DNA from 3 places in the Streptomyces sp. NPDC102274 genome. Region 2 is predicted to be linked to each of the others. Evidence: riboswitches for the same ligand, from Rfam matches in the RefSeq annotation. Region 2 holds a riboswitch; each other region holds the start of a gene.
The links. A riboswitch is a leader RNA that binds a small molecule or an ion and turns the genes downstream of it on or off. The one in region 2 is predicted to bind thiamine pyrophosphate.

Region 1: linked by a shared signal. The riboswitch ahead of thiO (glycine oxidase ThiO) and the one ahead of thiC (phosphomethylpyrimidine synthase ThiC) in region 2 are both predicted to bind thiamine pyrophosphate.
Region 3: linked by a shared signal. The riboswitch ahead of ACIRQP_RS22365 (thiamine ABC transporter substrate binding subunit) and the one ahead of thiC (phosphomethylpyrimidine synthase ThiC) in region 2 are both predicted to bind thiamine pyrophosphate.

What each region holds. Positions count from the first base shown of each region.
Region 1 covers NZ_JBIWLW010000001.1:338,582-340,840, reverse strand. Annotated here, with positions in the region: gene thiO (glycine oxidase ThiO) at 1-1,039, opposite strand, end outside; TPP riboswitch at 1,037-1,149, opposite strand; gene ACIRQP_RS01540 (hypothetical protein) at 1,200-1,550, shown strand; gene ACIRQP_RS01535 (NAD(P)/FAD-dependent oxidoreductase) at 1,583-2,259, shown strand, end outside.
Region 2 covers NZ_JBIWLW010000030.1:62,344-64,602, forward strand. Annotated here, with positions in the region: gene ACIRQP_RS31495 (YibE/F family protein) at 1-995, opposite strand, end outside; TPP riboswitch at 1,067-1,211, shown strand; gene thiC (phosphomethylpyrimidine synthase ThiC) at 1,204-2,259, shown strand, end outside.
Region 3 covers NZ_JBIWLW010000016.1:137,956-140,214, reverse strand. Annotated here, with positions in the region: gene ACIRQP_RS22365 (thiamine ABC transporter substrate binding subunit) at 1-844, opposite strand, end outside; TPP riboswitch at 928-1,053, opposite strand; gene rlmN (23S rRNA (adenine(2503)-C(2))-methyltransferase RlmN) at 1,101-2,213, opposite strand.

The DNA of each region.
Region 1 (2,259 bases), on a different contig from region 2:
GGCCGGTGGCCAGGGACAGCCCCGGCAGCGCGGTGGGTCCGAGCATCGGCGCGTTGTCCGGTGAGCCGGGGCGCAGCCCGGCGAGGGTTTCGGTGAGCGGCAGTTCCGTGATGCCGGGGACGAGTTCGTGCGCGTCCCGCAGCAGTTCGTAGACCCCGCCCGCCGTGACCGTGGTGTCCCAGCCGAGTTCCTCGCTGGTGGCGCCGACGACCAGTTCGCCGTTCTCGCGCGGCACCAGATAGACATGGCTGCCGCGCACCACGGCCCGTACCGTCCTGGAGAGGAAGGGCGCGTACGTACGGGGCACGGTCAGCCGCAGGACCTGGCCCTTGACGGGCCGTACCGGCGGCAGGACATCGGCCGGTACGCCGCCGAGCCGGCCGCTGAGGCTGCCGGCCGCCAGCACCACCTGGTCCGCGGTGAGTGCGCGGCCGTCGGCCAGGACGGCGCCGGTGGCCCGGTCGCGTACGACGGAGAGCCGGTCGGCGTGGGCGCGGTGGATGACCACCCCGGCCCGTTCGCACGCGGTCAGCAGGGCCGCCGCCAGCCGGCGGGGATCGATCTGGTGATCGCCGTCGACCCGCAGACCGCCGCGTACGCCCGGCGCGAGCATCGGCTCCAGGCGCCGGCATTCGCGGCCCGTGAGCCACTGGGATGTCAGCCCCGAACGCTGCTGGAGGGCGTGGAGTTCGCGCAACTGGGCGCGGTCGTCGGTGTCGAGGGCGACGGCGAGGGTGCCGCAGGCGCGGTAGCCGGTGTCCTGTCCGCTCGCCGCCTCCAGTTCGGCGACGAAGCCGGGGTAGCGCGCGGCGGAGGCGAGGTTGAGGCCGAGCAACGTCTCCTCGCCGTGGTGGAGTTCGGTGACGGCCGCGAGCATCCCCGCCGCGACCCGGGCCGCGCCGCCGCCGGGTTCGGGGTCGGTGACGGCGGTGCGCAGCCCGCGCTGCGCCGCCCGCCAGGCGGTGACCAGGCCGATGATCCCGCCCCCGATGACGAGCACGTCGGAGCCCGTACCTGTTTCTTCGTGGGGTGACTGCATGGGCGTCCAGCCCCTCCCTTCGCCGGCATGACCCGGATCAGGTTCGTACGGTCGGAGGCCGCCTCAGCCTCCCTCTCAGCCCGGTGCGCCGGACTCCCGCGAGGTAGTGTCGCCAGCCAGCCTAACGCCCTGTGCCCCGCGCTGTAAGGGAGCGATCACCGTGGCCCGTTCCCTGGACGGACTCGTCCTCTCCCCGGTCGCCGACCAGGCACCGGGGCAGGTGGGCACCGCCACCCGCTTCGTCTATCGGGAGGAGGACGGCCTGATCCGCGCCGAGTACGAGGGCGGTGACGTGGTCCGCGGATATCTCGTCGGGACCCGGGAGGGCGACCGGTTGGACTTCCGGTATGTACAGCTGAAGCGGGACGGCGCGACCTCTTCCGGGCACTGCGTCTCCACCGTGATCGACCTTCCCGACGGCCGGGTGCGGCTGGAGGAGACTTGGGAGTGGGAGTCCCAGGAGGGCAGCGGTACGAGCGTGGTGGAACAGCTTCCGTCCGGCGTTCCGTGAGCCTTCCGGGGCGGGCTGTCTAAGGTGATCGGGTGAGCGAGCGACAGCAGGAACAGCAGGAGACCGAACCGGCCGGGCAGCCGAGGGTGGTCGTCGTCGGCGCGGGCATGGCGGGGGTGCAGACCGCGGTGGCCCTGCGGGAGAAGGGCTTCGGCGGCCCGGTCACCGTGCTCGGCGCCGAGCCGCATCCGCCGTACGACCGGCCCCCCCTCTCCAAGGCGGTCCTGCTGGGCAAGGAGGAGAGCCCGGCCTTCGACATCGACTTCGCGGCGCTGTCCGTCCGGCTCCGGCTCGGCGTCGACGTGACCGGGCTGCGCCCCGGCGCGCGGGAACTGGACACCGCGCGCGGGCCCGTCCCGTACGACGTGCTGGTCATCGCGACCGGCGCGGAACCGATCACCCTGCCGGGCACCGAGTCGCTGCCCGGGGTCCATCTGCTGCGCACGCTGGACGACGCGGAGCGGCTGCGTCCGGTGCTCGGCCGCAGACAGCGGGTCGTGGTCGTCGGCGCCGGATGGATCGGCGCGGAGTTCACCACGGCCGCCCGGGAGGCGGGCTGCGCCGTGACGGTCGTCGAGGCGGCCGACCGGCCGCTCGCGGGCGTCCTGCCCGCCGAGGTCGCCGCTCCGATGACCGGCTGGTACGCGGAGAGCGGGGCCGAACTGCTGACGGGTGCCCGGGTGGCCGGTGTCGAACCGGGCGCGGTGAT
Region 2 (2,259 bases):
GCGCGCGGGCCCATCGTCGGATCCGCCTGACGCAGCTCCCAGACGGCCGAGGTCTGGGTCACCGTCACATCGTCGAGCACACCGAGCGAACCGATGATCACGCCCGCCAGCAGCAGACCGCTCATATCGATCTCGGGATACAGGCCGTGGATCAGCCCGGTGTTGTCATCGGTGTTGCCGGTCAGGCCCGCCCAGCCGATGAAGACGGACCCCAGCAGTCCGATCAGCAGCAGCGAGATCAGTGTGCCCAGGACCGCGACCGAGGTACGCGCCGTCAGACCGTGGCAGAGATAGAGGGCGATCAGCATGATCGCGCTGGCGCCGACGACCGCCACGATCAGCGGGTTCGATCCCTGCAGGATCGCGGGCAGGATGAAGAGCGTCAGAACGGCGAACGAGGCGATGAGCGCGACCAGCGCCATGATCCCGCGCATCCGCCCCACCACGACCACTACGAGCGCGAAGATCCCTGCCAGCAGCGTCAGCGGGAACTTACGGTTCACGTCCGTCACGGAGTACTGGAGATCCCGCGGCGCATCGGGTGCGTATGCCACCACGACGCCCTGTTTCACGTGAAACTGCCTCGGCGCGTCCGGCTGGACCACCTCGACGAAGGTCCGCCCCTTCTCCTTGCCGGTCGTGACTTCGACCGTGGCCTTCTTGCACTCCCCGGTCTCCGCCTGCTGCGCCTCGCGCCCCTGGGGCTTTGTGGTGTCGCCGGTCGACGGGAGCTGGGAGGCGTTGACGTCCTTGCAGTCGACCCGCTCGATGCGTACGACCTGGCCCTGTTCCGTCTGCCGGTCGAAGCCCACACCGGTGCGCTCGTGTGCCGGAGTGCCGCCCGGCCAGAGCACGGCGAGCCCGACGGCCACGGCGGCCGCGAACGGAATCAGAACCGCCGCGATGACCTTGCGGAGGTGCTGGGAGACCGGAGCGGCGGGCCCATGGCTGTGCGAGTGGCCGTGCGCTTCGTGAGTCTGCTGGGGAGGGGTCACCGACCGATCATCGCAAGAAGGAAGGGGCCCTCTGTTCAGCACGCCGGATATGACGCTAGCGTGGAGCCAACCTTTGCACACGCGGGAGCTCGGAGCACCGGGCTGAGAGGGCGCTGACTGTGTGGTCCCGGGGTCATTCCCCGGACACCTGCGCTGCGCCGACCGCTGAACCTGTTACCGGGTAATGCCGGCGTAGGGAGTAGGTCTCATGACCGTTCAGGACACACATCCGTCTGCCTCCGACTCGGGGAAGCCGAGCGAGGCCGGGAAGTCCATCGGCTGGCACAAGGGATATGTCCAGGGTTCGCGCCCGGACCTCCAGGTGCCCGTCCGCCAGGTGCATCTCACCAACGGCAAGGACGTCACGCTGTACGACACGTCGGGTCCGTACACCGATCCGGGCGTCGAAACCGACGTACGCCGGGGTCTCGCACCGCTGCGCGAGAACTGGATCATCGGTCGCGGCGACACCGAGGAGTACGCGGGCCGGCCGGTCCGTCCCGAGGACGACGGGCTCAAGCACACCTCACCGCGCGGAGGACTTCTCCGGAGCGGTTCGACCGATCTGCGCGGCCTCGACGCGGTCTTCCCGGGTCGGCCGCGCCAGCCCAGGCGGAGCCGGGACGGGCAGCCGGTGACCCAGCTCGCGTATGCCCGGCGCGGTGACATCTCTCCGGAGATGGAGTACGTCGCGATCCGCGAGAACGTGTCCCCGGAGGTCGTCCGCGAGGAGATCGCCGCCGGGCGGGCCGTGCTGCCGGCCAATGTCAATCACCCGGAGATCGAGCCGATGATCATCGGTAAGCGGTTCCTGGTGAAGGTCAACGCCAACATCGGCAACTCCGCCGTCACTTCCTCCATCGAGGAGGAGGTGGAGAAGATGACCTGGGCGACCCACTGGGGCGCGGACACGGTCATGGACCTCTCCACCGGCCGCAATATCCACACCACCCGGGAGTGGGTGCTGCGAAACTCCCCCGTCCCCATCGGCACCGTTCCGCTGTACCAGGCGCTCGAAAAGGTGGACGGGAAGGCCGAGGAGCTGACCTGGGACATCTACAAGGACACGGTCATCGAGCAAGCCGAGCAGGGCGTCGACTACATGACGGTGCACGCCGGAGTGCTGCTGCGGTACGTGCCGCTGACGGCCCGTCGCAAGACGGGCATCGTCTCGCGCGGCGGTTCGATCATGGCCGCCTGGTGTCTCGCGCACCACAAGGAGTCGTTCCTGTACGAGAACTTCGAGGAGCTGTGCGAGATCCTC
Region 3 (2,259 bases), on a different contig from region 2:
TGGAGACCCCGGTCGGCGCTTCCTTCGGCCGCGGCTCGGCGTACAGCACCTCGACGGGCGGGCTGGAGGCGTACGAGACGACGAGCGGCCGGTCGGCCTTGGCCTTCTTGCCGCCGGCGGAGCCGGAGAAGCTGTCGTTGTACGCCTGCTCCCAGCTGTCCACGACCTGGACGCCGTTGTCCTTCAGCTTCTTCCAGTAGTCCTGCCAGCCCTTGTCGCCGTACCGCGCGACCGTGCCGAGGAGGAAGCCGAGGCCGGGTGAGGAGGTCGCGGCGTTCTCGGTGACGAGCAGGTTCTTGTACTGGGGCTTGATCAGATCGTCGAAGGTCCGCGGCGGCGCCAGCTTCTTGTCCGCGAAGTACTTCTTGTCGTAGTTGACGCAGATGTCGCCGGTGTCGATCGGGGTGACCCGGTTCTTGTCCTTGTCGAGCCGCGTACTCTCCTCGACGCGGTCCAGGCCCTTCGCCCTGTACGGCGTGAACAGGCCGTTGTCGAGGGCGCGGGAGAGCAGGGTGTTGTCGACGCCGAAGAAGACATCGCCCTGGGGCGAACCCTTCGTCAGGATCTCCTTGTTGAGTGCCTCGCCGGCGTCGCCGCTCTTCAGGACCTTGACCGTGTAACCGGTCTCCTTGGTGAACTCCTTCAGCACGGCGGGCGAGGCGTTGAACGAGTCATGGCTGACGAGGGTGACGGTCTTCGACTCCGAACCGCCGCTGCCGCCGTCGCCGGACGACGGGGAGCCTTCGGACCCGCCGCAGGCGGCGAGGGCCGAGACACCGAGCGCGGCGGCGAGCGCGCCGACGGCCGCCCTTCTCGTGTTGGTACGGGTGCGGGTACTGCTCACTGACTTTCCTCCTGGGATGTCCAGGAGAAGACGCGGCCCTGCCCGGGGTCCGTACCGGCCGGACTCCGGGCAGGGCGCAACAGCTTGAGTGGTGTCCGAACTTCCTACCCAGAATGACCTGGGCAAGGTTCAGAGGGTCTGCGACCGCTGTCCGCTCCCACGGACATGTGCCGCACTCTCAGCGCTGTGGCGCTCCCCTGTCGGAAAATATGCAATGCGTTCAGGTCAAGGTTACCCCCTGGCGCCGAACAGGCTCCTACCGCTCCGACGCGGCCAACTGTCCGCACGCTCCGTCGATCTCCTGGCCCCGGGTGTCCCGTACGGTCACCGGCACACCGTGGGCCGCGATCGCCTCGACGAACGCCTTCTCGTCCTCGGGGCGCGACGCCGTCCACTTCGAGCCGGGCGTCGGGTTGAGCGGGATCAGATTGACGTGCACCCGCTTGCCCTTGAGCAGCCGGCCCAGCCGGTCGCCGCGCCACGCCTGGTCGTTGATGTCGCGGATCAGCGCGTACTCGATGGAGACCCGGCGGCCCGACTTCTCCGCGTACTCCCAGGCGGCGTCCAGTACTTCGCGCACCTTCCACCGCGTATTGACCGGCACGAGGGTGTCGCGCAGCTCGTCGTCGGGCGCGTGCAGGGAGACCGCGAGCCGGCACTTGAAGCCCTCGTCGGCGAAGCGCAGCATCGCCGGCACGAGACCGACCGTCGAGACGGTGATCCCGCGCTGCGAGAGGCCCAGACCGTCCGGCTCGGGGTCGGTGAGCCGGCGGATCGCCCCGACCACCCGCTTGTAGTTGGCGAGCGGCTCGCCCATACCCATGAAGACGATGTTGGACAGCCGCGAGGGACCTCCGGGGACCTCGCCGTCCCGCAGCGCGCGCATCCCGTCGACGATCTGGTGCACGATCTCGGCGGTGGAGAGGTTACGGTCCAGACCGGCCTGACCGGTGGCGCAGAACGGGCAGTTCATCCCGCAGCCCGCCTGTGAGGAGATGCACATGGTGACCCGGTCCGGGTAGCGCATCAGCACCGACTCGACGAGGGTGCCGTCGTGCAGCCGCCAGAGCGTCTTACGGGTGGTGTCGTCGTCGCACGAGATGTGCCGTACCACCGACATCAGGTCGGGCAGCAGCTCCGTGGCGAGCTTCTGGCGCGCGGCGGCCGGGATGTCGGTCCACTGCTCGGGGTCGTGCGCGTATCGCGCGAAGTAGTGCTGTGACAGCTGCCGGGCGCGGAACGGCTTCTCGCCGATCGCGGCGACGGCCTCGCGGCGCTCGGCGGGGGTGAGGTCGGCGAGATGCCGCGGGGGTTTCTTGGCTCCGCGGGGCGCGACGAAAGTGAGTTCTCCGGGGGTCGGCGGGGCCATGAAAAACCAAATCTCCTCGGTGCGGCGAGGCCGGGCGCCCCCCGCT